Regions from separate parts of the Acidovorax sp. GW821-FHT10A04 genome, predicted to be linked through region 2. Evidence: predicted binding sites of a transcription regulator. Region 2 holds the regulator's gene; each other region holds the start of a gene.
What was found. The regulator FNR, encoded in region 2, switches genes on or off when oxygen is low (the NO sensors DNR and NnrR bind a similar motif). The targets are predictions, from matches to a motif close to TTGATNNNNATCAA.

Region 1: the regulator FNR is predicted to act here: its motif matches at 2,507-2,520, upstream of AC07PF_RS07385 (universal stress protein).
Region 3: the regulator FNR is predicted to act here: its motif matches at 3,857-3,870, upstream of azu (azurin).
Region 4: the regulator FNR is predicted to act here: its motif matches at 3,824-3,837, upstream of AC07PF_RS01155 (oxygen-binding di-iron domain-containing protein).

The regions. Positions count from the first base shown of each region.
Region 1 is NZ_JBWKNZ010000002.1:639,464-646,858, reverse strand. It holds gene AC07PF_RS07400 (hypothetical protein) at 42-467, opposite strand; gene AC07PF_RS07395 (LysR family transcriptional regulator) at 596-1,600, shown strand; gene AC07PF_RS07390 (metallophosphoesterase) at 1,613-2,458, shown strand; gene AC07PF_RS07385 (universal stress protein) at 2,575-2,997, shown strand; gene AC07PF_RS07380 (LysR family transcriptional regulator) at 3,055-3,936, opposite strand; gene AC07PF_RS07375 (zinc-dependent alcohol dehydrogenase family protein) at 4,047-5,051, shown strand; gene AC07PF_RS07370 (TetR/AcrR family transcriptional regulator) at 5,093-5,710, opposite strand; gene AC07PF_RS07365 (LysR family transcriptional regulator ArgP) at 5,875-6,789, opposite strand; gene AC07PF_RS07360 (D-amino acid dehydrogenase) at 6,921-7,395, shown strand, end outside.
Region 2 is NZ_JBWKNZ010000006.1:188,348-195,742, reverse strand. It holds gene AC07PF_RS14990 (cytochrome P450/oxidoreductase) at 1-720, opposite strand, end outside; gene AC07PF_RS14985 (IclR family transcriptional regulator) at 776-1,588, opposite strand; gene AC07PF_RS14980 (Bug family tripartite tricarboxylate transporter substrate binding protein) at 1,684-2,664, shown strand; gene AC07PF_RS14975 (histidine phosphatase family protein) at 2,827-3,399, shown strand; gene fnr (fumarate/nitrate reduction transcriptional regulator Fnr) at 3,404-4,123, opposite strand; gene hemN (oxygen-independent coproporphyrinogen III oxidase) at 4,296-5,678, shown strand; gene AC07PF_RS14960 (sulfite exporter TauE/SafE family protein) at 5,681-6,406, shown strand; gene AC07PF_RS14955 (cyclic di-GMP phosphodiesterase) at 6,692-7,395, shown strand, end outside.
Region 3 is NZ_JBWKNZ010000013.1:115,732-123,126, forward strand. It holds gene AC07PF_RS24510 (acyl-CoA dehydrogenase family protein) at 1-538, opposite strand, end outside; gene AC07PF_RS24515 (LysR family transcriptional regulator) at 640-1,545, shown strand; gene AC07PF_RS24520 (3-deoxy-D-arabino-heptulosonate 7-phosphate synthase) at 1,558-2,949, opposite strand; gene AC07PF_RS24525 (hypothetical protein) at 2,949-3,218, opposite strand; gene azu (azurin) at 3,299-3,763, opposite strand; gene AC07PF_RS24535 (diguanylate cyclase domain-containing protein) at 3,959-6,598, shown strand; gene AC07PF_RS24540 (EAL domain-containing protein) at 6,614-7,395, opposite strand, start outside.
Region 4 is NZ_JBWKNZ010000001.1:229,507-236,901, reverse strand. It holds gene ccsB (c-type cytochrome biogenesis protein CcsB) at 1-1,116, shown strand, start outside; gene msrP (protein-methionine-sulfoxide reductase catalytic subunit MsrP) at 1,259-2,263, shown strand; gene msrQ (protein-methionine-sulfoxide reductase heme-binding subunit MsrQ) at 2,298-2,933, shown strand; gene AC07PF_RS01155 (oxygen-binding di-iron domain-containing protein) at 2,943-3,767, opposite strand; gene lptM (LPS translocon maturation chaperone LptM) at 3,886-4,095, opposite strand; gene cyaY (iron donor protein CyaY) at 4,108-4,437, shown strand; gene AC07PF_RS01140 (penicillin-binding protein 1A) at 4,518-6,929, opposite strand; gene AC07PF_RS01135 (pilus assembly protein PilM) at 7,195-7,395, shown strand, end outside.

The sequences.
Region 1 (7,395 bases), on a different contig from region 2:
GAAGGTCGAGGTGGGCCCTGCCCGGGGGCAGGAGCGGCGGCTCAGTAGAACTTGCGGATGTCGGTCAGGCCGTGGTTCAGCTCGGCCATGATGCGCGGATCGCGCAGGGCGACCTGCCAGGTGCGGCGGTCTTCGGCGGCATGGCGCTGGCTTTCGGCCCAGCGGGTGACACCGGCACGCAGGGCCAGGCCGGCACGGCGGGCCGGTGCCGACAGCAGGGCCAGGGCGGCGAATGCCACCAGCCACAGCACGACCCAGGCCGATAGCAGGTGGCCTTCGGTCCAGCTATCGACCACCTGGTTGGCCAGCACCAGCAGGCCGGAGACCACGGCGGCCAGCATCAGGGAAGCAGCGCCCCGGGCGCTGTCGAAGCCCGCGGCGATGCCCTTGAGGGCAGCGGCGGCGTTTTCGGCGCGAACCACGCCTGGATGTTCGGTTGGATAGTCCACGTGTACAAAATTGGTCATTTCGGTTCCCCTATTCAGCGCTTTTGGCGACATTGCCCGGGCGATGGCGCAATACTAGGGTTTACCCTTTAGTCTTTCAAATTTATATGTTGAATCATTGATATTCACACTCGTGATGATTTGACGCCATGCCCAGCCGCCTCAACTTCCGCTCGCTCGACCTGAACCTGCTCCGGGTTTTTGACGAAGTCATGGCCGAGCGCAGCCTGACCAAGGCCGCGCACAAGCTCTCGCTGACCCAGCCGGCCGTGAGCAATGCCATGCGCCGCCTGCGCGAGGTGCTGGGCGACGACCTCGTGGTGCGCAGCGGCCAGGGCGTGGAGCCGACGCCCCGGGCCCTGGCCCTGTGGCCGCCCATCCGCGACGCGCTCACGCAGTTGCAGGAATCGCTGTCGCCCGGCCGCTTCGATCCGGCCACGGCCGAATCCACCTTTGTGCTGGCCATGGCCGATGCCACGGGTGCGACGCTGGTGCCCGGCCTGGTGGAAATCCTCGAAAGCGAGGCACCCGGTGTCGCAGTGCGCGTGGTGCCCCTGACCACGCGCGACCCGCGCCGCCTGCTCGAGGAAGAGGCCGCCGACATGGCCGTGGGCTACTTCCCGGCCGTGCTGGCCGACCTCACGGCGCGTGCGCAATCGGGTGGCATGGTCTCGTTCGAGAGCCGGCGCCTGTACGACAGCGAGTACATGTGCGTGATGCGCCAGGGCCACCCGCTGGCCGATGCGCCGCTGACGCTCGATGCCTACTGCGAGGCGCGCCACATGCTGGTGAGCTTCTCGGGCCGGCCCTTCGGCTTCATCGACGAAGCGCTGGCCTCACTCGGGCGCCGCCGGCGCGTGGTGCTCACGGTGAACCAGTTCTTCACCGCCGGCCGCGTCGTGTCGGGTTCGGACATGCTCACCGTGCTGCCGCGCCACTTCGTGCCGGTGACCGGGATTGCCGACGCCCTGGTGCAGCGCAGCCTGCCCTTCGACGTGCCGCCGGTGCACGTGGACGCGCTGTGGCGCCGCAACAGCACGCAGGAGGCGGCCATGGGCTGGCTGCTGTCGGCGCTGGCGCGTTCGGCACGGCGTGCGTTTCCGCAGGGAGAGCCCGGCCATTCGGCGGGCACGTCGTTCGGCATCACGCCTTAGACTGCGGGGTCCATGCAAATCCAGATCCTGTCCGACCTGCACCTCGAAGCCAACCCCGATTTCATGCCCGAGCCTGCGCCGGGCGCCGACCTGCTGGTGCTGGCGGGTGACATCGGCTCCTACCAGGAGGGCGGCCGCATGCAGGACGAGGACTTCGGCCTGGCGCGGTTTTCCCCGTTGCCGCAGTTCGCGGGCTGGCCGACGCCGGTGCTCTTCGTGCCCGGCAACCACGAGTACGACGCGCTCGACTTCGATGTCGCCCACGAACGCCTGCGCGCCACCTGCGAGCGCCTGGGCATCCGCATGCTGGAGCGCGAGACCCTGGTGCTCGATGGCGTGCGCTTCGTGGCCACCACGCTGTGGGCCGACTACGACGCGCTGGCCGACGATGCCCAGGTGACCGACCTGGCGCGGCGCCTGAAGCTGCGCGGGAAGGCCTTCCGCGCGGCCAACCACTACCTGCGCAAGACCGGCGGCACCAAGGACGGCGAGCCCTTCCTGGCCGAACCCATGCGGGAGCTGGCGCTCACGTGTACCGAGTGGCTGCGCGGGGCGCTGGCCACGCCCTTCGACGGCACCACGGTGGCCATTACCCATTTCGCGCCCAGCCTGCGCAGTGCCGACCCGCGCTACGGCGTGGTGCCCGGCACGGCGGGCTTCTGCAATGTGCTCGACGAGCTGCTGCAGGATGCCCAGGTCTGGATCCACGGCCACCTGCATGCGCCCAGCGACTACATCGCCCAGGGCGTGCGCGCCGATGGCAGCCCCTGGGAATGCCGCGTGGTGGCCAACCCGCTGGGCTATGCCCGCAATGGGGAACAGGAAACCTTCCGGCCCCGCTACTGCGTGACCGTATGATGGCCTGGCGAGGGAGCCGCTCCCTTGCCAAGCGCAGGATCGAAAAGCCTGACACAGGTCAAGACAACAACCGACAGCGCAAGGTACGGTCTGTCATACCAACTAGGAGAACTCGAATGAACATCCTGCTCGCTGTCGACGGCAGCGCCTACACGAAAAAAATGCTCGCCTACCTCGCTGCGCACGAGGAGCTGCTGGGCCCGAAACACGACTACACGGTGCTCACCGTGCAGGCCCCCCTGCCCGCCCGCGCCCGTTCGGCCCTGGGCAAGGAGGCCGTGGACACCTACCACGCCGAGGAGGCCGACAAGGTCCTGGCCCCGGTCGTCAAGTTCATCTCCCGCCAGGGCGTGCAGGCCAAGACCATCGTCAAGGTCGGCCATGTCGGCGAAACCATCGCCAAGGTGGCCGACTCCGGTCGCTACGACCTGCTGGTGATGGGCTCGCACGGCCACGGCGCCCTCGCCACCCTGGTCGTGGGTTCCGTCACGACCCAGGTGCTGGCGCACTGCAAGGTGCCGGTGCTGCTGGTGCGCTGAGCCCCTGCACAACCTTAGAACGCCCGGCATGCCGGGCGTTTTCGCGTGTGCCTGCCGTCAGCGAAACCGCTCCACCAGGAAGTCCACGAAGCTGCGCAGCCTGGCCGAGCGGTAGCGGTCCGGCAGGTACACCACGTTCATCGGCCGGCTGGGCAGTTCATGGGTTGGGAACAGCTGGACCAGGCGCCCGGCTTGCACGTCCGCCTGCAGCAGGATGGCTGGCTGCAGCACGATGCCCAGGCCGTGCACGGCCGCCACCCGCAGCGCCTGGCCCTGGTTGACCTGCAGGCGCCCTGAAACCGGCACCCGGCTGCTGCTGCCCTCCCCGTCCGCCAGGCGCCAGTGCGCAAGGGCGGTGGGCGCGAAAGACAGGCACTCGTGCTGGCTCAGGTCCTGCGGCTGCCGCGGTGTACCGCGCCGTTCCAGATAGGCCGGGGAGGCGCAGACCATCAACCGGTACGGGGCCAGCGGCTGGGCGATCAGCGCTGAATCGGGCAGCTCGCCAACGCGGATCGCGGCCTCGAAGCCTTCCTCCACCAGGTCCACCACGCGGTCGGAGAGCGACACGTCGATGCTGACTTCGGGATAGCGATCCAGGTAGGCCGGCAGCGCCGGCATCAGGGCGTCGGTACCGAACGTGACCGGGGCCGTCACCCGCAACCTGCCCGCCGGGGCGAGCTGCTGGTTCTGTGCCTGGGCATCGGTCTCGGCCACGAGCCGCAGGATTTCCTTGCAGCGCACATAGTAGTCCTGGCCAAACGGCGTCAGGTGCTGGCGCCGGGTCGTGCGCTGCAGCAGCCGCATGCCCAGCCGCTTTTCCAGCGTGCGCAGGTGGTTGCCCGCCATCGTGGCCGAGATACCGCAGGCCACCGCGGCAGCGCTGAGGCTGCCTTTCTCGACCGCCAGCACATAGACCTGCATGCTGTCGAACACGTCCATTGCGCACTCCTGATTTCAAATCAATCAATGAATTCGCAGTTTATCCGCTGCCAATTTGAAATCACACTGGCGGCCACTTCACCACCACCGCATCCCTGAAAGCAACCGCCATGAAAGCCATCGAACTGACCGCCCCCTCGCTCACCGCCTTGCGCGCCACCGACCTGCCGGACCCGGTGGCCGGTCCGGGCGAGGTGCTGGTGCGCCTGCGCGCCGCCGCACTGAACTACCTGGACGTGGCCGTCGCCACCGGCGGCTTTCCGGTGCCCGCTTTTCCGATGGTGCCGGTGGCCGACGGGGCCGGTGAGGTGGCGGCACTGGGAGACGGCGTCAGCGGCCTGGCCCTGGGCGACCGGGTGATTCCGCACTTCATGCCCCACTGGCAGGGGGGAGCCATCACGCCGCGCCATGTGGCCGCCATGCGCGGGCTGACGCTGCCCGGATCGCTCGCCGACTACGTGGCCGTGCCCGCCGCCAGCCTCGTGGCCCTGCCGGCGCACCTGGACTTCGCCCACGGCGCGACGCTGCCCATCGCTGCGACCACGGCCTGGAATGCCGTGCGCTCGGCAGGGGTGCGGCCCGGCTCGGTGGTTCTGCTGCTGGGGACGGGGGGCGTGAGCATCTTTGCGCTGCAGTTCGCCAAGGCATCGGGCGCCACGGTGATCCTCGCCTCCTCGTCCGACGAGAAGCTCGAACGTGCACGCCGGCTCGGCGCAGACCACCTCATCAACTACCGCGCCACGCCCGCCTGGGACGAGGAGGTGCGCAAACTCACCGCGGGGCATGGGGCCGACCTGGTCGTGGAGACGGTGGGCGCGGCCACCATCGCCCACTCGCTGCAGGCCGCTGCCATGGGCGGCACGGTGTTCACGGTGGGTTTCGTGGGCGGAACCTCGGCCCCGGTGGATCTGCTGCCCGTGATCGTCAAGGCGCTGCGCGTGGTGGGCAACAACACCGGCTCGGTGGCCGACCTGGCCGAAGCCGCGCGGGCGATTGCGGCGCACCGCATCGTGCCGGTCATCGACCGCGTCTTCGGCATCGGCGACACGCGGGAGGCCTATGCCCACCTCGCAGCAGGCGGGCAGCATTTCGGCAAGCTGGTGATTTCGCACTGAGCCACGGGCCGCGCCAGCGCGCCCCTGGTGGCGTCAGCGGGTCAGCGGGCTACGAGCCCGTCAAAGCAGGTGCGCAGCACCAGGTCGACGATCTCGGCGTCGGAGTACTGGCCGCCTTCCTTGAGGAAGGTCACGACCGGGTCGCAGGCACGGGCATACAGCGTGTACAGCACCACCAGCGGCGGCAGCGTGGGGTTGATCACGCCCTGCGCCTGGGCTTCGGTGATCCACTCGCCGATCTGGTCGCTCACGATGACCAGGCCATCGAGGTAATCCTTGTCGGCCATGAGCACGGCGCGCAGCGACGAGTTGCGGCTGGGCAGCAGCGGCATCTCGTTGGTCAGCAGGCGCTCGAGCGACCAGCGCACCAGGGCACGCAGCTTCTCATGGGCCGGCAGCTCGGCCGGAAGCGCCGCCAGGTAGGTGCGCACCCTCGCGAGGATCTGCACCATGGCGGCACTGCACAGCTCTTCCTTGCTGCAGAAATGCTTGTACAGGCTGGCCTTGGCGATGCCCACCGCATTGGCGACATCGTCCATGGTCATGGCGTCGAAGGCTTTTTCACCCAGCAGGCGACAGGCCGACTGGAGGATCGCCCCCTCCCGCGCCTGGTGCATCTGCTCCTTGAAGGACACTTTGGGTTGTAGCGTGGTGGACATGGACCCCATCTTATACATTGCAGTAAAAAAATAAATGACTAAGTTGCTTTACAACTACGCCGTTCACGTTTTAGTCTGCAGGAATCGTGCCGCCCCACTGCGGGGAATGTTATTTCGTGCGGGTTACCCCCTGTTGACGGCTTTTGCCGCTTCCGGGCCCCAATTCAGGGCTGGGTCAGCGTCTTTGCGGCCGTGGCGGTAAGGGCGGCGCTCAGGGCATCGAGCACCACCGACTCCAGGTTCCAGCAGTGCCAGTACAGCTGGATGGGCAGGGCATGGCCGGGCGCCAGGTCGACCATGCTGCCGTCGGCCACGGGCCCGCGCGCGAGCAGCTCGGGCACCACGCCCACGGCCCAGCCGGCGGCCACGGCGCGCATCTGGCCCTCGGTGCTGGGCACGAACAGGTGGTTGAGCGCCACGCGCTTGAGCCCGAAGGTCCGCGCCACGAACTCGGCCGCCATGTCGTCCTTGCGGTTGAACGAGAGGAAGGACACCTCGCGGAAATTGTGCGGCGTGAGCCCATGGGGCAGGTGCTTGGCGGCGAAGTCCCGGGACGCCACGGCCACGTAGCGCATGGCGCCCAGCGGCACCATCTTGCAGCCGCGCAGCGCCTGCTTGAGCGTGGTGACGCAGCCCAGCACCTGGCCCGAGCGCAGCCACTCCTGCGTGAAGTCCTGGTCGTCGACGATGATTTCCAGCGGCAGGCGCTGGCCCACCAGCTCGTGCAGCGCGCCCATGGCCCAGGTGGCGATGCTGTCGGCATTGATGGCGATCGAGATGCGCTCGTCCTCGCGCGTGGCGCCGGGCGCGCTCGGGGCCAGCTCCTGCAGGTCGCGCTCCAGGTCGGCGCGCAACAGGCGCATCTGCTTGGTGTGCTTGAGCAGCAGTTGCCCCGCCGAAGTGGGCCGCAGCGGCCGGCTGCGCACGATGAGCACCGAGCCCACCTGCGCCTCCAGCGCGCGCAGGCGCTGCGAGACGGCCGACTGCGTGACGTTCAGGCGCTGGGCGGCGCGCTCGAAGCCGCCTTCTTCGACGATGGCGGCAAGGCATTCCAGGGCGGCGGGGTCGTAGGTGCTCATGGCTTCAAGGCTCGCAAAAAACTCGGGCGGCGGGCGCCTCGTGGGCGGCCGCTGCATTAGACAGACTGATGCGTTTGGATTGAGTTTAATTTTGCTTTTAGTAGAACGCAATGTGGATCACACTGCCATCCATGAAAACCATCATCCTGGGCGCCGGCATCATCGGCATCAGCACCGCGTGGCACCTTCTGGAGCGTGGCCACGAGGTCATCGTGGTCGACCGCCAGCCCGATGCGGCGCTGGAGACCAGTTTTGCCAACGCCGGCCAGATCTCGGTGAGCTACTGCGAGCCCTGGGCCAACCGTGAGGCCCCGCTCAAGGCGCTCAAATGGATGTTCGACAAGGAGGCGCCGCTGCTGTTCCGCCCGCAGCTGGACTGGGACCAGTGGCGCTGGGGCCTCAAGTTCCTGGCCCAGTGCAATGACACGGCCTTCGAGCGCAACGTGCAGCAGATCGTGGCCCTGGGCGCCTACAGCCACACGGCGCTCAAGGAGGTGGTGGCCAGCACGGGCATCGACTACCACCGGCTCGAACGCGGCATTGCCCATTTCTATACCGACCAGAAGTCCTTCGACGATGCCGGCCACGCCGTGGAACTGATGCGCA
Region 2 (7,395 bases):
GGGGCTGGCCATCATGGTGTCCAGGATGCCCTGGGCCGTCTGCCAGAAGCGGCCCACGTTGTGGGCAATCTCCAGTTGCTCCTGCGCTGTGGGCCGGCCCCAGGTATTGAGGGTGTGCGCCACAGCGAAGTTGCGCAGCTGCTCGGCCCCTTCGTCCGGCACGCCGAGGAAGTGCAGCGCAATGGTCAGCGGGATCTCGTAGAACATCTCCGCCACGAGGTCCGCGCGGCCCTTGTCCACGAAGCGGTCCATGTACTTGCGCGCCAGATCGCGGATGGGCTGCTCGTAGTCCATCAGGCGCTCGGGCATGAAGGCGTCCATCAGCAGGCGCCGGCGCGCCATGTGGTCGGGCTCGTCCTCGTTGACCATGGTGCGGTTCATCGCGAAGCCATAGCTTTTCAGGATGGCCAGCACCTCTTCCGTCGCGGGCGTGATCTTCTCCAGCGCGACCGAGGGCGAGAACAGGAGGTTATCGCGGAACACCGCCTTCACGTCCTCGTAGCGCGTCACCACCCAGTAGCCCAGCTCGGGGCTGTAGAAGACCGGCTCCTCCTCGCGTGCCCAGCGCACCACCTCGGCCGGGTTCTGCTGGTAGCTGGGGGCGAACGGGTCGAACGCCGCGGCGCGCGCGCTCACGGGGCAGCCCGTGGGGCTTTGGAGGGCGGCGGCCATCGCCGCATGGTCGACCGGGCAACGGGAGGCGTTGGCGGGGGCAGTCATCGTGAATCTCCTTTTGCGTAAATGTATTACGCAATATGATTGCAAAGATTCGGGTTTACCCTGGATTGCCTTGGTAGCCCATGGCCCGGCTGATGAGACGCGCCTCCTGCAGCAAGGCGGGGCAGATGGCGCCATCGGGCCGCAGGTCGAAGCCGCCCGTGGCGCCCAGGGTGGTCAGGCAGGCGCACACATTGCCAGTGGCGTCGAAGACCGGCGCGGCGAGTGCGCTGATGCCCTTGAGCAGCGAGTCATTGGCCATGGCCCAGCCCCGCGCGCGCACCTGCTGGCGCAACTGCTCCACCGGCCGGGTGCCGTCGAGCTGCGAGCGCCGCTCGGCAGAGGCCTCGGCCAGCTCCTGCTCGGCCATGTCGATCACCAGCCGGTCGTTGGAGAAACCCAGGAACACCCGGCCCGTGGCCGACCACAGCGTGGAGAGCACCGAGCCCGCGCGGATGTTCACCGTGACGGGCAGGGTGGGCTCTTCCATGCGCAGCACGGTGGCCCCCTTGTTGCCCATCACGGCCAGGAAGGCGGTGACTTCCAGTGCCTGGCGCAGCCTTTGCAGGGAGGCCTCGCCCAGGCGGATGGGATCGCACTGGCGCAGGGCCGCCAGGCCGATGGCAATCGACTCCTGGGCCAGGTAGTAGTGCTGGTTGACGGGCGATTGTTCGACAAAGCCCTGCTGGCACAGGCTGGCCAGGTAGCGGTGCACCTTGGCGGGGCTTTCATCGACTTCGGCGGCCGTGGCGGTGAGGCTGGCCGCGCCGCCCAGGCGGGTCAGCGCCTTGAGGACGCTGAGCCCCATTTCGGCGGACTGGACCCGTTGCCGGCGGTCGGCCACCCGGGCCGTGGAAGGGGATGTGCTCATGGTGTTTTGGTGGTGGACCTAGGGTAAACGCTGCCCCGGCTTATTACGCATAGCGGAGTAACATCACGCAGATATTAATCCCCTGAGGTGCAGACATGTTGAAGAATCGACGCTTGTTGGCTGGAATGCTCGCCCTGCCGGCATTGCTGGCATGGGCCGCCCCGGCCAGCGCGCAAACCTACCCGGCCAAGGCCATCCGCTGGCTGGTGCCGTACCCGGCGGGCGGCGGTTCCGATTTTCTCGCGCGCACGGTGGGCCAGCAGCTCTCGACCCAGATCGGCCAACCGGTGTTGATCGACAACAAGCCCGGGGGCAACACGGCGATTGCCGCCGCCGAGACCGGCCGCGCCGCGCCCGATGGCTACACCATCCTGTCGGCCGACAACGGCACCATGGTGTTCAACCCCGCGCTGTACAGCAAGCTCAGCTACAACCCCAGCAAGGACCTGCTGCCTGTGACGCTGATGGGCAAGTTCCCGATGATCCTGGTGGTCAACCCAGGCGCCGACTTCAAGGACGCCAAGGACTTCGTCGCCAAGGCCAAGGCCAAGCCCGGCGCCATGAGCTTCGGCTCGGCCGGCGCGGGCAGCCCGCACCACCTGGCGATGGAGTTGCTCAAGGTCGATGCCGGCCTGTTCATGACCCACATCCCCTACCGCGGCGCTGCGCCCGCGCTGACCGACCTGGCCGGCGGCCAGATCCCCGCGATGATGGTCGACCTGGCCGCCGGCGGAGCCTTCATCAAGGCCGGCAAGGTGCGCCCCCTTGCTGTGGCCAGTGCCAAGCGCCTGCCGCAGCTGCCCGATGTGCCGACCTTCGCCGAGTTGGGCTTCAAGAACGTCGAGGCCTCGGCCCAGGTGGGCATCGTCGCGCCCGCAGGCACACCGGCGGACGTGGTGGCCTCGCTGCAAAAACAGGTGGCTGCGGCCATCAACCAGCCTGCGGTCAAGCAAAAGCTCATCGACTTCGGCATCGAGCCGGTAGCCAGCACCCCGGCCCAGTATGCGGACCTGATCCGCACCGAGACGGACCGGTGGCACAAGCTGATCAAGGCGCAGCGCATTTCGCTCGATTGAGGAGGGAGCACGCACGCTCCCGCCAAGACCCCTGGGCCGCTGCAGGTTTGCGCCGGGCAGGGGCCATCGGGCCACTCCCCGCTACAGTGGAGCCCAGCGGTTCCGTCCGCCACGGGGAGTTTCATGCTGTCCTGCCATTCCCATCATCGTCTGGACGCGGCCATGGGCCGGCGCGCCGTGCTGGGTGCCGGCCTGGCCTTTGCCACGCTGCGCGCCTGGGCGTCCCAGGATTCGCAAGCCGAGGCCCTGCTGCGCGAGGGTGGGGTGGTGGCGGCATTCCGCCATGCCCTGGCGCCGGGTACCTTCGATCCACCGGGGTTTCGCCTGGGCGATTGCAGCACGCAACGCAACCTGAACGACCAGGGCCGTGCGCAGGCTAGGCGCACGGGTGCATGGTTCAAGGAACGCCAACTGCAGCCGGCCAGGGTGCTTTCAAGCCCCTGGTGCCGCTGCATCGACAGCGCCACGCTGGCATTCGCCGCGCCCCAGGTGTGGCCCGCGCTGGGCTCCCCGCGCGGCACGCCCGAGACCACGGGCGCCGAGCATCTGCGCGAACTGCGCCAGGCGCTGGTATCTGTATCCGAGCGCCCCGGCCGTTTCGAGGCCTGGTTCACCCACATGTTCGTGCTGTCCGACCTGGCGGGCGGCAACACCAGTTCCGGCGAGGCGCTGATCCTGCGGGTCGACCGCAGCGGCAAAGTCGAAGTGCTGGCCCGCCTGCAGGTTCCCGGCTGAAGGTTCAGCTACAGGTCTGCGAATTGACGATGCGCTTGAGCGCATCGGTATCGAGGATGCGCACGTGGCGCTGCTTGACCTCGACGATGCCGTCCTCGACGAACTTCGAGAAGGTGCGGCTCACGGTTTCGAGCTTGAGGCCCAGGTAGCTGCCGATCTCCTCGCGCGTCATGCGCAGCACCAGCTCGGACTGCGAGAAACCGCGTGCATGCAGGCGTTGCACCAGGTTCAGCAGGAAGGCCGCCAGGCGCTCCTCGGCGCGCATGCTGCCCAGCAGCAGCATGACGCCGTGCTCGCGCACGATCTCGCGGCTCATGATCTTGTGCACGTGGTGCTGCAGGGCCGTGACCTCGCGCGAGAGTTCCTCGATGCGGTCGAAGGGCATCACGCAGACCTCGGCATCCTCCAGCGCCACGGCGTCGCAGGTGTGGTGGTCGTTGACGATGCCGTCCAGCCCGATGATCTCTCCCGCCATCTGAAAGCCCGTCACTTGGTCGCGCCCATCCTCGGTGGCCACGCAGGTCTTGAAGAAGCCGGTGCGGATGGCGTACAGCGAGGTGAAGGTCTCGCCGTTGCGAAACAGCGTGCCGCCGCGCTTGACCTTGCGCCGCGTGGCCACGATCTCGTCGATGCGCTCCAACTGGGCGTCGTTCAGGCCCACGGGCATGCACAGCTCGCGCAGGTTGCAGTTGGAGCAGGCGACTTTGATGGTGAGCGGGTTCATGGGGGCAGCAGCTGTTGGGGGTTGCGAGCGGATCGCATCCGGCGAGAGGAGCGTGGTGGTGGCTGACATGAATCAAATTGTGGGCCCTGTGGGCCTCGCAACACTTGATCCAGGTCAAGGACGGGGGCGCAGGCCTGCGGCAAAGTGCATATCCAACAAGGAAACGCTCCCCATGACCGCTGTGACGCCCGAACTCCTGACCCGTTTCGACGTGCCGGGCCCCCGCTATACCTCCTACCCCACGGCCGACCGTTTCGTCGAGGCTTTTGGCGAAAGCGACTATGTGCTGGCCCTGGCCCAGCGCAAGGCGGGCACGCCGGGCAAGGCGCTGCCGCTGTCGCTGTATGTGCACATTCCGTTCTGCGAGTCGCTGTGCTACTACTGCGCCTGCAACAAGATCATCACCAAACACCACGACCGGGGCGACGTGTACCTGCGCTACCTGGCGCGCGAGGTGGAGCTGCACACGGCCCACTGCGGCACGGGCCAGGTGGTGAGCCAGCTGCACCTGGGCGGGGGCACGCCCACCTTTCTGTCGGACGACAAGCTGCGCGAGCTGATGGCGGTGCTCAAGCGCAGCTTCACGTTTGCGCCGGGCGGCGAATACTCGATCGAGGTGGACCCGCGCACCGTGACGGCCGAGCGTCTGGCGGTGCTGGCCGAGCTGGGCTTCAACCGCCTGAGCTTTGGCGTGCAGGACTTCGATGCCGACGTGCAGAAGGCCGTGCACCGCGTGCAGCCGGCCGGGCAGGTGTTCGTGCTGGTGGAGGCGGCGCGCAGCCTGGGCTTCGAGTCGGTCAACGTGGACCTGATCTACGGCCTGCCGCGGCAGACGCCCGAGTCCTTCGACCGCACGCTGGAGCAGGTCAAGGCCCTGCGGCCCGACCGCATCGCCCTGTATGCCTACGCCCACCTGCCTGAGCGCTTCAAGCCGCAGCGGCGCATCGTGCCGGCGGAGCTGCCGGCGGCGCCTTCCAAGGTGGCCATGCTCTCGCGCTCGCTGCAGCAGTTCATGGACGCCGGCTATGTGTACGTGGGCATGGACCACTTCGCGCTGCCCAGCGACGCGCTGGCCGTGGCCAAGCGCCAGGGGCGGCTGCACCGCAACTTCCAGGGCTACAGCACGCAGCCCGACTGCGACCTGATCGCCCTGGGCGTGTCGGCCATCGGCCGGGTGGGCGCCACCTACAGCCAGAACGCCAAGACCCTGGACGAGTACTACGACCTGCTGGACCAGGGCCGCCTGCCCGTGGTGCGCGGCCTGGCACTGAACCGCGACGACCTGGTGCGCCGCGCCGTCATCATGGCGCTGATGTGCCAGGGCGAGCTGCTGTTCGAGTCCATCGAGGCGGGCTGGCTGATCGATTTCAGGCGCACCTTCGCGGCCGAGCTGGAGCAACTGGCGGGCCTGCAGGAGCAGGGCCTGGTCAGCGTGACCGACGAGGGCATCTTCGTCTCGGCCATGGGCTGGTTCTTCGTGCGCGGCATCGCCATGGTGTTCGACCGCTATCTTCAAGCGGACCGCAACCGCGCCCGCTTCTCCCGGATCATCTGACCATGCTGGCCACCCTGGGCTGGACAGCGCTGCTCATGGGCCTGGCCGGCGGCCCGCACTGCCTGGCCATGTGCGCCGCGCCCTGCGCGGCGCTCGTCGGGCGGGGGGGGGACCAAGCGGTGCGCTGGGCCGGGCCGACGGGTGCCGGGCTGGAACCGCCATCGCTGGCCCTGGGCCGGCTGCTGGCCTTCCATGGCGGGCGGGTGGCGGGCTATGCGGGCATGGGTGCGGTGGCTGCCCAGGCCATGGAAAGCCTGGCCTGGCTCACGCAGCGCACGGCCGCGCTGCAGCCTGCCTGGACCTTTGCGCACCTGGGCATGGTGGCCTGGGGCCTGCTGCTCATGGTGCAGGCACGCCAGCCGGCCTGGGTTGAAGGCCTGGGCCGCTCGGTCTGGCGGCGCGTACAGCCCCTCACGGCGGGGGCGGGTGGCGTGGGCGTGGCCGGGCTGCTGTGGGCGCTGATGCCCTGCGGCCTGCTGTACTCGGCCCTGCTGGTGGCCGCGCTCAGTGGCGGGCCGGTGCAGGGCGGTGCCACCATGGCGCTGTTTGCCCTGGGCAGCGGCCTGTGGCTGGTGGGCGGGCCCTGGCTCTGGTCGCGCCTGCGCAGCCGTATCAACCAGGCCCGGGCCGACTGGGGCACCCGCGTGGCCGGGGGGCTGCTGTGCGCGGCGGCCGGCTGGGCGCTGTGGATGGACCTGGTCTACAAGCCTTCGCTGTGGTGTCGGTGATACACCGGCCACGGGGCGGGTGGGGCCTGCCGGACTGTTGTTTTGCGTGTCCTACGTGCTTGCACGGATGCGAGGGGCTCCCCGGGGCGGCAGGGTGTGCCGTTCGCTGCACGGCCTGCCCCAGGGTTTTTACCAAGAGGTAAATTGCCCCACAGCCCCCGCCGGCCTTGGGATGGGGGGTATGTCCTATGACATTGCGGGGCAAGACAAGCGTTCAGAAGTGGAGATAATGGGTGTAACCAATGGTGGCAGAAGTGCCGCCGTGTTTCCTCACGTACGTTTGAAGTGAATTCGTCCATCCTCATCGATATCCGCCAGTTGCGCATCGGCATGTACATCCAGCTCGACCTGGGCTGGATGCACCATCCGTTTCCGGTGAGCAGCTTCCGGGTGGCGTCGGCCGAACAGATCGCCACCTTGCGCGAACTGGGGCTGACCGAGGTGCGCTACGTCCCCAAGAAGAGCGACCCCGACCTGCGCGAGCTGGCATTGCCCCCGGTGGGCAGCCCCGAGGAAACACTGCCCGCCGATGCCCCTGGCGCTGCGCGGGAGGCGACGGCTCCCGCTCCGCTGGCCGCGCCATCGGACCCCGCTGCGGACGAGGCCGCTGCCCGCCGCCGCCAGCTGCTGGAGGCGCAGAACCGCGCCCTGGCCCTGTGCAACCAGCGCTTTGGCGAGGCCACGCGCCGCTATGTGGAGCTGGAGAGGGTGGTGGTGGAGCTCCCCGAGCGCGCCCGCACCGATGGCGAACTGCTGGTGGCCGGCTGCGTGACCGACCTGCTCAACAATGGCGATTCGGTGATCCGCCTGCTCTCCGAAGGCGTGGGCGAGCCCGGCGCGCTGCACCCCGTGAACGTGCTGGTCGTGAGCCTGCTGCTGGGCAAGGCACTGGGCATGAAGGCCGAGGACCTGCAGGACCTGGGCGTGGCGGCCCTGATCCACGACCTGGGCAAGATGCGCCTGCCCGATGCGTTCAAGAACGCCCAGCC
Region 3 (7,395 bases), on a different contig from region 2:
GGTCGAAGTCCAGGTGCTGCAGGCGCGGCAGGAAGCGCGCGACCAGCTCGGGGCTGCCGAATTTCTTCAGGGTGCGCGCCAGCGAGTCGGTCATCGACACCGGGCAGCACAGGCCGAACTCGGCCTGCACGAAGAGGTAGGTGAGCACGTACTTGACCAGCGGCGGCATGCGCCCCTTCCACCCCAGCGTCTCCTCGCGGTGCGACATCGCGGCCAGGCCGAACTCGCTGAAGGCCAGCCGCTCCATCTCCACGTAGGCCGGGTGCTTGTGGACCGTCTGCAGGTCGATGCCCGTGCGGGTGCGCAGCGACAGGGTGGGCGGGTTCCTGTCGGCGGTGCCGGCCAGTTCGTCCAGCACGCCACCGGCCAGCGCGCCCAGCCGCTCGAAATGCGGGCGCATGTGCGCCAGCAGGTCGGCCGGCAGGTAGAGCGCCAGCAGCCGGTGCAGTTCGGTGTCGCTGTCGTAGAGGCTGGCGCCATGGCGGTCGGGCACGGGGTGGTCGTGGACCGCGTCGGATGGCGAAGAACGGGTGGGCATGGCGTGTCTCCTTTGCCGCGATTCTTGGCCGGTGATCAATTCTTGTCTAATATTGATTAGGTCTTGTTCATTCCGATTTGAATATCGGTAAAGGGTTTGCGATGGAACTGCGCCATCTTCGGTACTTTGTTGTCCTGGCCGAGGAACTGCACTTCGGACGGGCCGCCCGGCGCCTGGCCATCTCCCAGCCGCCGCTGAGCGTGGCCATCCGCCAGCTAGAGGATTCGGTGGGCGCGCAGCTGTTCGAGCGCAGCAGCAAGGCCGTGCGCCTCACGCCGGCAGGGCAGGCGCTGCAGGCCTCGGCGCTGAGCCTGCTGCAGGCGGCCCAGGAGGCCGCCACCGAGGCGCGCCAGGTGGCCCAGGGGGCGGCCGGCCGGCTGCGCATCGGCTTCGTCGGCTCCATGCTCTACCGCGGCCTGCCGCAGGCGCTGGTGCGCTTCCAGGCCGCGCACCCGGCCGTGCGGGTCACTCTGACCGAGCTCAACTCCGCCGAGCAGATGGCCGAGCTGCTTCACGACCGGCTGGACATCGGCTTTGCCCACACGCACCGCGTGCCGGCCGAGCTCGACTGCCGCCTGCTGGTGTCCGAGCCTTTCGTGGCCTGCCTGCCCGCAGGTCATCGGCTGGCCAGGAAGCGCGCGGTGGCGGTGGGCCAGCTCAAGGACGAGCCGTTCGTGCTGTTCTCGCGCAGTGCGTCGCCCGACTACCACGCGCGAATCCTCTCGGTCTGTGCCGACGCAGGCTTCTACCCCGAGGTGCGCATGCAGGTGCGGCATTGGCTGGCCGTGGTGTCCCTGGTGTCCCAGGGCATGGGCGTGGCCCTGGTGCCCGATGCGATGCGGCACTGCGCCCTGCCGGGTGCGGTGTTCCGGCCGCTGGCTGGTTCGGGCCGGCAGTCCGAGGCCTATGGGGTCTGGCAGGCGGCCTCGCGCAACGTGCTGGTGCCGCGCCTGCTCGAGGAGCTGGCGGCACACCCCGATCGCGCGGACCGGGAGGCAATCGACTGACTGGCAGGTCGCTCAGCCTTGCACGGCCTGCGCCAGGTCGTCCACGTGCACCATCAGCTCCCGCACGCAGCGCAGCGTGGGGTACTGCTGCAGCACGGGTTCCCACTGCGGTGATTCCAGCAGGGCCTGCCAGACGGGCTCCAGGTCCTGCACATCGGCCGGCCGGCCCTCGGCCAGTGCGGTGGCGAACGCCAGGCTCTGGGCGGCGCCGAGCAGCTGCATGCGGCTTGCGGCGGCAAGCAGGTGGGGTGTTGGCGGGGCGGGGGCGTCGGTGCAGTAGAGCACCGTGGCCCGCAGATCCGTGTCCGGCCTGTCCAGGGCGCCCAGGGAGGCGCCGCGCAGCCGCACTTCGCCCTCTCGGCTGAGGAAGGTGTACGCCGTGCCCGCGTCGGCATGGCCAAGCAGGCGCAGGCCGCGCCGCAGGCGCGAAAAATCGCTCGCCACGGCATCCACCGAGGCCTTGGCCTCCAGCAGCAGGCAGACATCCCAGGCCGGTGGCTGGCCCGCAGTGCCGGGGGCCTGGTGCAGCAGCACGGCATCCCATTCGCTCTTGGCGCGCTCGGCGCTGGCGGGGATGGAGGGCGGCACCCGCAGCGAGGTCACCACGCGCCAGGCACCGTGCGTGCCCTCGGCCCGGTCCAGTCGCTGCGCCAGAGCCTCCAGGGCCCGGGCGGCCAGGGTTTCCATGGCGGCACCGCGCTGCTGCGCCATGTCGCCATAGGCGCTGGCTTCGGCCGTGCCCGGGCGGGGGCCCTGCCGGTCGCGCAGGCGCTGGTAGGCCTGTACCTGCGGGTCGTCCTGCAGCGCGCCGGCGCGCTGCAGGCGTGCCAGGGCGGGGCCTTCCAGCAGCCGGGCCAGGCTGCGCTGCAGCGCAGGCGCATCGGCGGTCTGCGCCATGGCAAGCAACTGCCGCAGCGTATCGCCCAGTGCGGCCCACTGCCCGGACTCCGCCTGGGCGTGCAGGCGCTCCAGGGCCTCGCGCAGTGCACCGGGGTCGCAGTGCTGGCGCCTGGCGGGGTGTGCCACGGCATTGGCGCCCGCGCGCAGCTGCCGGCGGTCCTGCTCGGCGTGGTTCTGCAGGTCGATGCATTCCTGCACCTGCGGGGCCTGGCGTGCGAGCACAGTGGCTTGGTAGGCCGCGTCCCCATCCTCCGTGCGCGTGGCCTCGCGGATCAGGTGGGCCAGGGCCTCCAGGAACGACTGCCGCGTGGCCGCATCGGGGCGCTGCGCGCCGGCCCGGGCCCGGCGCACCTGTTCGAGGGCCAGGGCCATGGCGGCCGTGGGGCCGGCCTGGGGTCCTGCCTCAGGCTCTGCAGGCAGCCGGTAGCGGCGTGCAGCCGTGCGCAGCACCTGGTCGAGCAGGGGCGGGCGCAGAGGCAGGGACGGTGCCCCCGTTTCGGACATCAACCCGTGCCGCCTGTGGGCTCGGGTCCGGCGCCACGGTGGGACTTGGTCCAGTCGTAGGGCGAACCATCGGGCAGGAGCCGGGCTTGCACCGTGCTCACCCCGGCACGCCCCACGCTCTCGCTGAGTTCGCTGGAAAGGCTCACATGGCGCTTGCCGGCCTTGCGCTTGTCTTCGCAGAACTGCAGGGCCGGCATCAGCTGGCCCGGGTCGAAGACCTGCATGGCGGGAGTGCCGGGTGCTTCCAGCCAGTAGACAACGATGCTCATGGGCGACTTTCTTCGGGTTCTGCCCCCGATTCTCGCCTGCCTGTCGCGCGTTGGCTGGATGAGCCCGGGTTGGGCGGGCCTTACCTGGCCAGCGTCAGCGTGCCCTTCATCAGGCTGGAATGGCCCGGGAAGGAGCAGAACCAGGCGTAGGCCTCTCCTGCCTTGAGCCTGGCCACGTCGAAGCCCACCGCGTCGGCCTCGCCCCCGCCGATGACCTTGGTGTGCGCGATCACGCGGGTATCCCCGGCCTTGACGTAGGCCTTGTCCACACCGGCCGCCATGCCATCGGCAGCCACGCCCTGGGCGTCGGCCGCCTTGGTCAGCACCCAGTTGTGGCCCATGGCCGTCTTGGGCAGCTTGCCCACGTGCTTGAGCTTCACGGTGAACTGCTTGCAGCTGGCAGGCACGGCGATGCTCTGCTTGTTGAACTGCATGGCATCGTTGCCTTCGATCTCCACGTCGCAGGTGGCGGCCAGCGCCGGACCGGCGAGCAGGGCGGTCAGCAGCAGGGCGGCGGAACTCTTCATCATCATCCTGGTCGTCATTGTCGATTTCTCCATCGGTAAAAAGGCGCTTGCATGCCCGGCGAGGGAGGCCGGGCCTGGCGATGAGTGGACCACCGCTGGCCGCTGGGCTCCTTGATGTGCATCAACGGCGCGTGCGCCCTCTTGCAGCGGCAATCCGGTGGGGACAGGGGAAGGCCCGGTATTTCGGGACCCCGGCTTGAGCTAGCATGGTCCATGGCCGAGAACTCCCCACCCATGCCCCTGCGCGCCGAGCAACCCGGCCGCCGGCTGGGGGCATTGCTGACGGGCGCCAATGCCCTGCTTGCGGCGCTGCTGTGTGGCCTGGTTCTGTGGGTGCTGTCCTCTTCGCGGCAGAACCACGAAGAGCGAGCCCGCACCACGGCGGAAAGCCTGGTGGCGATCACCGGTGCCAACGTGGGCTCCGAGCTGGGCCTGATCGATGCCGTGCTCAGGATGACGATGGATGACCTCCTGCGCAGCGGATTTGGCTCGCGTGTGGCGGGCGACGACATCCAGCGCCTGCTCGATGAGCGGCGCCACCTGCTCCGGGGCGCCGAAGGCTTTCGACTGGCGGATGAGAAGGGCGCCGTGCGGTGGGGCAATCAGGTGGGAGGGGCGATGGTACCGTCCATCGCTGGCCGGGAATTCTTCCAGCAGGCCAGCCAGTCCGTATCGGGCGATCCCATCGTTTCCCGACCCGTGGTCTCGCAGGTCTCAGGCAACTGGGTGATCGTCATCGCACGCCCCCTGCGCGTGAATGGTCAGTTCGCGGGGGTCCTGTACGCGACCATCCGGGTGGACCACTTTGCACAGATGTTCCACGGCTACGAGCTGGGTGAGCGCGACGCCATCACGCTCCGGACGCGGGATCTGCGTTTCGTGGCATGGATGTCGCCCGGGAACGAGGTCCATGTCGAGATTGGATCGACCCAGGTCTCCGATGAGCTGCGGGCTACCCTGGCGATCAAGCCTTCATCCGGCGTCTACACGGCCGCTTCTGCGACCGATGGAGTGGAGCGGACGGTCGCCTACCGTGAAGTGCAGGGCTGGCCGTTCATCGTCTTTGCAGGGCTCAACAACCAGCATTTCTTCCAGCCCCTGGCGCAGGAGGCACGCACGCTGTCGCTGATGGCGGGGCTCATGTGGCTGCTGAGCTGCGCTGCCGCCATCGTGGTCTACCGGCTGGGGCTGCGCGAACTGGGCACCCTGCGCGCCCTGGAGGCGCAGAGCCGGCGCACACAGATCCTTTTGCGCGTGGCCGGTGACGGCATCCACATCATCGACCGCCAGGGACACCTGGTCGAGATGAGCGATTCGTTCGCGCAGATGCACCGATCTTCCCGGGAGGCGCTGCAGGGCAGGCATGTGTCCAGCTGGGATGCCAACCAGAACGAAACGGCCATCCGCGGCTGGCTGTCCAAAGTGCGTGATGGTGATCGGCAGCGTGTGGAGGTTCAGCACCGGCGGGCGGACGGCGAGGTCATCGATGTCGACTTGCACTGGCATGCGGTGGACATCGACGGACGGTTGCTGATCTTCGGCTCAGCCCGGGACATCACCGACAGGAAGCGCCTCTTGCAGCGTGTCGAAGAGTCCGCGGCGCGCATGCAAGACCTCTACGACCATGCACCCTGCGGGTATTTTTCACTCGATGCCGATGGCGGTGTCGTACACATCAATGCCACCCTGCAGCAATGGCTGGGCAGCACGCCCCTGGACTCCCATACCCGCTTCAGCGAGCTGCTGCAGGGCGAGCACCGCCAGCGCTTCCATGACCACTTCCTCATGCTCACCCTGCAGGAGCGGGCGCCCGAGATCGAGGTCGAGCTGGCGCCGCCGGGCGCTGCGCGCCGCTTCGTGCGCATCAACTCCACGGCTGTGCGCGATGGACAGGACGGGCAGGGCAACTTCCTGATGAGCCGCACCGTGGCGGTCGATGTGACGGCGCAGCACGAGGCGCTGCGCCAGGTACAGGCACTGCTGCACGAGCAGTCGGCCATGCTCAACAGCGACCTGGTGGGCATGCTCAAACTCAGCGGCCGCACCATCACCTGGAAGAATGTCGCCATGGAGCGCATGCTGGGCTATGGGCCCGGCGAACTCGAGGGGACCGAGGTCCAGGCCCTGTATGCGCGCGGAGAGGACTACCGCAACGTGGAAGAGGCCGCCGCGCTGCGGCTGGGCCGGGGCCAGAACTACCGCACCGACGTGCGCCTGCAGCACAGGAGCGGCGAGGCCATCTGGGTGGACCTGAGCGGAGTGGGCCTGTCCGACAGCGAGACCTTCTGGATGGCGGTGGACATCTCGGCGGCCAAGCGGGCGCATGCGCAGATGACGCACGTAGCCTTCCACGATGCGCTCACGCAATTGCCCAACCGCCTGCTGCTGGTGGACCGCCTGCGCCAGGCCCTGGCGGCGGCGCAGCGGGCCGGCCACGGGGTGGCGGTGTGCTTCTCCGACCTGGATGGATTCAAGGCCGTGAACGACCAGTTCGGGCACGATGCGGGTGACCAGCTCCTGGTCGAGCTGGCCCGGCGCATCTCCGGCAGCATCCGTGCATCGGACACGGCGGCGCGCATCGGGGGAGACGAGTTCGTGCTGGTCCTCACGCCCGTGGCCGGGGACGAATGGCGTGCCGTGCTCGATCGCCTGATGCAGGCGGTTTGCCAGCCCGTGCACCTGCCGGCCTCCGGCGCGACCGTGCGCGTGGGCATGAGCATCGGTGTCGCGCTGTCGCAGGGGCGGCTCGACGCGCAGGAACTGCTGGCCGAGGCGGACGAGGCCATGCTGCAGGCCAAGCGGTCCGGAAAGCACCGCGTGCAGCTGGCGCAGGTGGTGCAACCGCTGTCTTGAGGCCTCGCGGGGGGACTACGCGGGCAGGTACTGGCGCAGAAAAAGTTCCAGTTCATCGGCCGGCAGCGGCCGGCTGAACAGGTAGCCCTGGGCCTCGTCGCAGCCCTGCTCGCGCAGGAAGGCCAACTGGCCTGGCGTTTCCACGCCCTCGGCGGTGGTGCGCATGCCCAGTGCCTGGGCCATGCGGATGATGGCGCTCACGATGGCGCGGTCGTTGCCGTCATCGCCCAGGTCGCGCACGAAGGACTGGTCGATCTTGAGCTTGAAGATCTGGAAGCGCTTGAGCTGGCTCAGCGACGAGTAGCCGGTGCCGAAGTCGTCCATGGACATGCGCACCCCGCGCGAGTGCAGGCTGTCCATGGTGGCCACGGCCGAGTGCGGATCGTCCACGGCCACGCCCTCGGTCAGCTCCAGCTCCAGGCAGTCGGGCGGCAGCTCGAAGATGGTCAGGATGCGGCTCACCAGCTCGGGCAACTGGGGCTGGCGGAACTGGATCGCCGAGAGGTTGACCGCCATGGTCAGCCCCGGAAAACCGTTGGCGTGCCAGTCCTTGAGCTGGGTGAGGGCGGTGCGCAGCACCCATTCGCCGATCTGCAGGATCTGGCCGCTGTCCTCCGCGATGGGGATGAACTCGGTGGGCGAGATGCTGCCCATCTGCGGGTGGTCCCAGCGCAGCAGGGCCTCCACGCTGTGCACCTGGCCGGTGGCCAGGTGGATCTGGGGCTGGTAGTGCAGGTACAGCTGGCCGCGCTCCAGCGCGCGGCGCAGCGCGTTCTCGACCTGCAGGGCGCGCACCG
Region 4 (7,395 bases), on a different contig from region 2:
CTGGTGGTGTCCGCGGTAGCGCTGATGGCCATCGGCCTGTACCAGGTGGACGGGGCTGGCAGCCTGGCGCGCGCGGACACGGTGTTCTGGCTCAAGTACTTCCTGTCGAGCCAGTCGGCCATTCTGTGGATGAGCGTGCTGTTCTTCATGAGCACGGCGTTCTACTGGATCGGCATGTTCGCGCGCGGCGAGGGGCATGCGATGAACCTGATCGGCTCGCGCCTGGCATGGGTGGCCGTGGGCATGGCGCTGATCGGCACCCTGGTGCGCTGGTACGAGAGCTACCTGATCGGCCCGGACATTGGCCACATCCCGGTGAGCAACTTGTACGAGGTGTTCGTGCTGTTCTGCTGGATGACGGCGGCCTTCTACCTGTACTACGAAGCGCAGTACAAGACGCGCGCGCTGGGCGGCTTCGTGATGCTGGTGGTGAGCGCGGCCGTGGGCTTTCTGCTGTGGTACACGGTGGTGCGCGAGGCGCACGAGATCCAGCCCCTGGTGCCCGCACTCAAGAGCTGGTGGATGAAGCTGCATGTGCCGGCCAACTTCATCGGCTACGGCACCTTCGCGCTGTCGGCCATGGTGGCCTTTGCCTACCTGATCAAGCAGCAGGCCACGGAGACGCGCTGGTACAAGCTGGCGCCGCTGTGGCTGCTGGGCGTGGTGCTGTGCTTCGAGCCCATCGTGTTCCGCCAGGGCGCCACCGAGAATGGCGGCGGCTACTGGATGGTGTACTTCGGCATCTCGGCGCTGATCGTGGCCGGCATCCTGCTGGGGCGCAAGCGCATCGCCGAGCGCCTGCCCTCGTTCGAGATCCTGGACGATGTGATGTACAAGTCCATCGCCGTGGGCTTTGCCTTCTTCACCATTGCCACGGTGCTGGGGGCGCTGTGGGCGGCCGAGGCCTGGGGCGGCTACTGGAGCTGGGACCCGAAGGAAACCTGGGCGTTGATCGTCTGGCTCAACTACGCGGCCTGGCTGCACATGCGTCTCATGAAGGGCCTGCGCGGCACGGTGTCGGCCTGGTGGGCCCTGGTGGGCCTGGCGGTCACGACCTTTGCCTTCCTCGGGGTCAACATGTTCCTGAGCGGGCTGCACAGCTACGGCACCTTGTAGGACCTCTGCGCGACGTGGGGCTGTGGGGCCGAGTTTCTGCAAATATCGCATCCGCGGTGTAACCTGCTCCGTATCTGGAACGAACTAGGGGTGGAATGGCTCTACCCGTAGCCGAAACCACCACCGCCTGACCGGAGCCCCCATGCCCTTCCATTCCCGCAACCCGGGTTTCAACCACCCGCATTCTTCCGAGATCACGCCCTGTGCGGCTTACGAAGGGCGCCGCGACATGCTGCGCCTGATGGCCGGTGGCGCAGCGGGGGCTGCCATGGCCGCCTGGGCTGGGCGCGAGGCCCTGGCGCAGGCGGCTGCGCCCGGCCGGCCGGGCAAGCTGGCGGCGCTGGCGGGCGCCAAGTCGTCCGTGGCGGGGGCCGTGTCCATGGAAAAGCTGACTGACTACAAGGACGCCAGCACCTACAACAACTTCTACGAGTTCGGGACCGACAAAGCCGATCCGGCGCGCAATGCACACACGCTCAAGACATCTCCCTGGACGGTGGAGATCGAGGGCCTGGTGAAAAAGCCGGGCAAGTACGGCATCGAGGACCTGCTCAAGCTCAGCGCGCAGGAAGAGCGCATCTACCGCCTGCGCTGTGTGGAGGGCTGGTCGATGGTGATCCCGTGGGTGGGTTACTCGCTGGCTGAGCTCATCAAGCGCGTGGAGCCGCAGGGCAGTGCCAAGTACGTGGAGTTCGTGACGCTGGCGGACAAGGCCACCATGCCTTTCGTGGGCTCACGCGTGCTTGATTGGCCCTATGTCGAAGGTCTGCGCATGGACGAGGCCATGCACCCGCTGACCCTGTTGGCCTTTGGCATGTATGGCGAGGTGCTGCCCAACCAGAACGGCGCACCGGTGCGCCTGGTGGTGCCGTGGAAGTATGGCTTCAAGAGCGCCAAGAGCATCGTCAAGATCCGCTTCACCGACAAGGAGCCGGGCACGGCCTGGAACAAGGCGGCGCAGCAGGAGTACGGCTTCTATTCCAACGTGAATCCCAACGTGGACCATCCGCGCTGGAGCCAGGCGACCGAGCGGCGCATCGGCGAGGACGGCCTGTTCGCCAAAAAGCGCAAGACGCTGATGTTCAATGGCTACGAGGCCCAGGTCGGCCAGCTGTACGCAGGCATGGACCTCAAGAAGTTCTACTGACCGGCCGCGCACAGTGGTTCCTGTGGTCATTGCGATGCGAAAGCTGCTGCTTCATCCTCTGGCCAAGCCATTGGTATTCACGCTGTGCCTGCTGCCGCTGGCCTGGCTGGTCTATGCGGCCGTCTCCAACCAGCTTGGAGCCAACCCCGCCGAAGCCCTGATCCGCTCCACCGGGGACTGGACACTGCGTGCCCTGTGCCTGGTGCTGGCGGTGACGCCGCTGCGGGTGTTGACCTCCACCCCGCAGATGGCGCGCTTTCGGCGCATGTTGGGGCTCTTTGTCTTCTTTTACGCTCTGCTGCACCTGCTGTGCTACAGCTGGTTCGACATGGGCTTCGAGGTGGCGGACATCGCCGCGGACATTGCCAAACGGCCGTTCATCCTTGTGGGGTTTGCCGCCTTCGTGCTGCTCGTGCTGATGGCGGCCACCTCGTTCAACCGTGCCCTCCGGGCGCTGGGTGCCAAGCGCTGGCAGGCGCTGCACCGCACGGTGTATGCCGTGGCAGGTCTGGCGGTGTTGCACTTCTTCTGGATGCGTGCGGGCAAGAACGATTTTGGCGAGGTGGCGGTGTATGCGGCCATTCTCGCGATGCTGCTGGGCTGGCGCGTGTGGCAGGCCGCGCGCCGGCGGTCGGTGAAGGCCGGTACCGCTGCCGCGGCGTCGCGCTGAATTTGCGTGTCAGCCCACGGCCCGCAGGGCGGGGCGCATCTGGCGGGTGACGGGGTCGATGTGCGCAGTGGGGATCTGGTAGGCGCGGTCGTCGAAGAGGTCGATGCCGCACATGAGGTTCTCCACCCAGTCGAAGAAGTCGTTGATGGCCTGCTTGCCCAGGATGGGCGCACCGTGCTGCGGCACCAACATGGAAATGTCCAGTTGCCGCACCATGCGCACCCACAGGCGCAGGATCTTGTTGGACACCATGTAGCGGCGGTGGAAGCCCTCCATGCGCGGAATGTGCGCGGCCAGGTCGGTGACGGGAATGCTGGCTTCCGCCCCCGATGTCATTGACACCGCCAGGTCGCCTGTGAACAGGATGCGGCTCACCGGGTCGTAGAAGTGGAAGTTGCCTTCCGAGTGCAGGAAGTGGGCCGGCAGCAGCAGCAGTTCGTTGCGCCCCAGGGGCAGGTGGCCACCACTGTCGGGCACGCCGATCACGCGGTTCTCGGTCTTGCCGACCTTGGTGAAGTGGGGCGCAAAGCGCTCCCAGACGCGCGAGATCACGAGCGAGGCCTTGGTGCTGGTCATCCAGCGATCCAGCGAGGCAATGATGTCCGGGTCGGCGTGCGAGGCAATCAGGTAGGACAGCTTGTGCGGCGCAAAGTGCTTGGTCATGCCGATGAACAGCTCGTTGAACGCGAGGTTGCCGCCCGGATCGATGATGGCCCCGGTGCCGTCGTCGACGATCAGGAACTGGTTGGCCTGCACCGCCTGTCCGTCCTCCTCGATCAGGTCGGTGAACATCAGGCAGGTGTGGTTCTTGTCTCGGTACAGTTCGATGGCCATGGCAATGCTGCAGTGCAGTGAAAAACCGACTGTAGGACGGGGCATGGCCAAGCGGCTTGATGGAAATCAAGCCATGGGCAATCAGGGGTCTGGGGACACCGGGTTCCCTGAGATGGGGTCAGCGCGCGGTAGAAGCGGGTGCCTGGGGTGCTGACGTGGCCGTCGAGGGAGTGGCGCCCGGCGTGAGCGTTTCGGGCAGGGTGGCGCGTTGTGCAGCGGCGGGGCCGGAGGGCAGGTACAGCGGCCCGCGCTGGCCACAACCGGCGATGGCCGCCGCACTGGCAGCAAGGACAAGCGTCCTGACTAGAATTTGGGATGCTTTCAACATGCGCAAATTGTAATGACTGACCTTGAATTCCAGGACCACGCCGAGAAACTGCTGGCGGCTGTCGAGCGCAGTTGCGATGAACTCAATGACACGACCGACGCCGACATCGACAACCAGCGCTCGGGCGGCATGATCACGCTGAGCTTTGCGAACCGAAGCCAGATCGTCATCAACCTGCAAAAGCCGCTGCACGAGGTGTGGATGGCCGCCAAGTCCGGTGGCTACCACTACAAGTTCGATGGTTCGGTGTGGCAGGACACCAAGGGGAGCGGTGAGTTCTTTGCCCGGCTGACCGAGGACGCGTGCACACAGTCGGGGATGCCGCTGGTCTTTTCCGCCTGACACGCCGGCAGCGCTGAAAGAACGGGCAGCGAAAAAGAACAAGGGCCGCACACGGCGGCCCTTGCTTCAGACGCTGGCTATCAGTTGCGGAACAGATCGAGGATTCGGTTGCGCTCTTCCGTGGGCGGTGGCGCATGCGGTGCCACATCGGGACCGCCGGTGGTGCGCTGCTGTTCCTCCAGCCCGACGCTGGCAATGCCTGCGTTGCGTGCATATTCCTCGTAGAACCATTCTCCGCCCACATTGACCACGCCGGGAGGAACGACCGGCTCGGTCACGGGGACGCCCTTGAGCGCGCGCTCCATGAAGCTGATCCACACCGGCAGGCTCAGGCCGCCACCGGTTTCGCGGCTGCCCAGGTTGCGCGGCGTGTCGTAGCCGATCCAGGTCACCGCAGCGATGGTCGACTGGTAGCCCGCGAACCAGGCATCCACCGAATCATTGGTGGTGCCGGTCTTGCCACCGATGTCCGAACGCTTCAGTGTGCCCTGGGCGCGTGCGGCGGTGCCGGAGCGGGTGACTTCCTGCAGCAGGCTGTTCATCACGAAGGCATTGCGCGCGTCGATGGCGCGCGGGAGCTCGGACACTGCGGGCGGCGTGACTTCGGAGATCACGCGGCCCTTGTGGTCGGTGACCTTGGCGATCAGCCAGGGGTTCACGCGGTACCCGCCATTGGCGAACACTGCGTAGGCCGAGGCCATCTGCAGCGGGGTGACCGAGCCCGCTCCCAGCGCCATGGTCAGGTAGGCAGGGTGTTTTTCCGCATCGAAGCCGAAGCGCGACACCCATTCCTGCGCAGTCTTGGGGCCGACGGCCTGCAAGATGCGGATGGAGATCATGTTCTTGGACTTCGCCAGGCCTGTGCGCAGCGTCATGGGGCCGTCGTACTTGCCGTCGTAGTTCTTGGGCTCCCAGGGTTGGCCGCCGGTGGTGCCGGCATCGAAGAACAGCGGAGCGTCGTTGACCACCGTGGCGGGTGTGAACCCCTTCTCCAGGGCCGCCGAATAGATGAACGGCTTGAAACTGGAGCCCGGCTGGCGCCAGGCCTGCGCCGCGTGGTTGAACTTGTTTTTGTCGAAGTCGAAACCACCGACCAGGGCGCGGATGGAGCCGTTGCGCGGGTCGAGGGCCACGAAGGCGCCTTCGACCTCGGGCAGCTGGGTGATCTCCCAGGCGCCCTTGGGGGTCTTGACCACGCGGATCACGGCGCCACGGCGGATCTTGATGTTGGGCGGTGCCTTGTCGCTCAGGCCGGACTGCGCGGGCTTGAGGCCATCGCCCGAGATCTCGAGGTTGTCGCCATTGGCACGGGCGGCAACGATCTTGCGGGGGCCGGCTTCAAGCACTACGGCCGCCATCACGTCGCCGTTGTCGGGGTGGTTGGCCAGAGCATCGTCGACGGCGTCTTCGACTTCCTGGGCGGCCGTGGGCAGCACCACGAACTTTTCGGGGCCGCGATACTGCTGGCGGCGCTCATAGTCCATGATGCCGCGGCGCAGTGCGGTGTAGGCCGCCTCCTGCTCCCCTGCGTTCAGGGTGGTGTACACGTTCAGGCCGCGGGTGTAGGCCTCGTTGCCATACTGCGTGAAGATGAGCTGGCGCGCCATCTCGGCCACGTATTCGGCATGGATGCGCGTGTTGTCCGGGCCGCTGCGGATCTTGAGGTCTTCCTTCTTGGCGGCGGCGGCTTCCTGAGCGGTGATGAAGCCGTTCTCTTCCATGCGCTCGATGATGTAGAGCTGGCGCGAGCGGGCCCGCTTGGGGTTGCTGATGGGGTTGTAGGCAGAAGGCGCCTTGGGCAGGCCGGCCAGCATCGCCGCCTCGGCAATCGAAATGGATTTGAGAGGCTTGCCAAAGTAAGCCTCTGCAGCCGCAGAAAATCCGTAGGCACGGTTTCCCAGGTAAATCTGGTTCATGTAAATCTCAAGGATCTGGTCCTTGGTCAGCATATGTTCCAGTTTGAATGTCAGTAATATTTCGTAAATTTTGCGAGTAAATGTTTTCTCCGAGGAGAGATAAACATTGCGCGCCACCTGCATTGTGATAGTGGAAGCCCCCTGGCTTTTGACGCGGCCGAGATTGGCCAGGCCGGCGCGGACCACGCCCTTGTAGTCCACACCGCCATGCTGGAAGAAGCGCGAGTCCTCGATGGCCAGCACGGCGTCCTTCATGACCTTGGGGATCTCCTGGATCGGGGTGAGGTTGCGCCGCTCTTCACCGAATTCACCCAACAGTGCTCCCTCGGAGGAATAGACCCGCAGAGGCAGCTTGGGGCGGTAGTCCGCCAGATCCGAGATGTCCGGCAGGTTGGGATAGGCCACCGCCAGTGCCACGGCAATGGTCAGCAGCAGGCCAAGCGCACCCGCAACCGCAAGGCCCGTGGTCCAGAGTACGAAGCGAAGCAGCCAGCGAAGCCAGGTGGGGCGGGAAGGCGCGGAAGCGGTCGTCGAAGAGTCGGTTGGCTTTTGCTGTGGAGAAGAGGGCGGCGGCATATCGCTCCGATTGGTGGAGACGCCATTATAAAAATCTCGGGCCTCTTTCAGTGGAAACGGCTCCAAGGCTCCGACCAACGGTCTCGGCGGCCGCTTTACGGTCTTGCAATTGCGCCGAGTCTGCCCAACCGATCGTGTGGTTTTGGCAACGCTCTGAACGGTTCAGATGGGGAAAATTCTTTGCCGGTGAACTACCTTACTGATAGCATTCATGTGAAGTGTTAAGTTTTGTTGCGTCATTTTGACAAGTTACAGGGGACCAATCTTGATCTCAACGGGATCTTTGTTCAGTCGCCAGGCTGCGCCTCTGCTGGGTATCGACATCAGCTCATCCAGCGTCAAGTTGGTCGAGTTGGGGCGGGACAAGGCGGGAGGCCTGGTCCTTGAGCGCTGCGCCATCGAGCCGCTGGAACGCGGCTGGATCACCGATGGCAATATCGAAAAGTTCGACGAAGTGGCGGAAGCC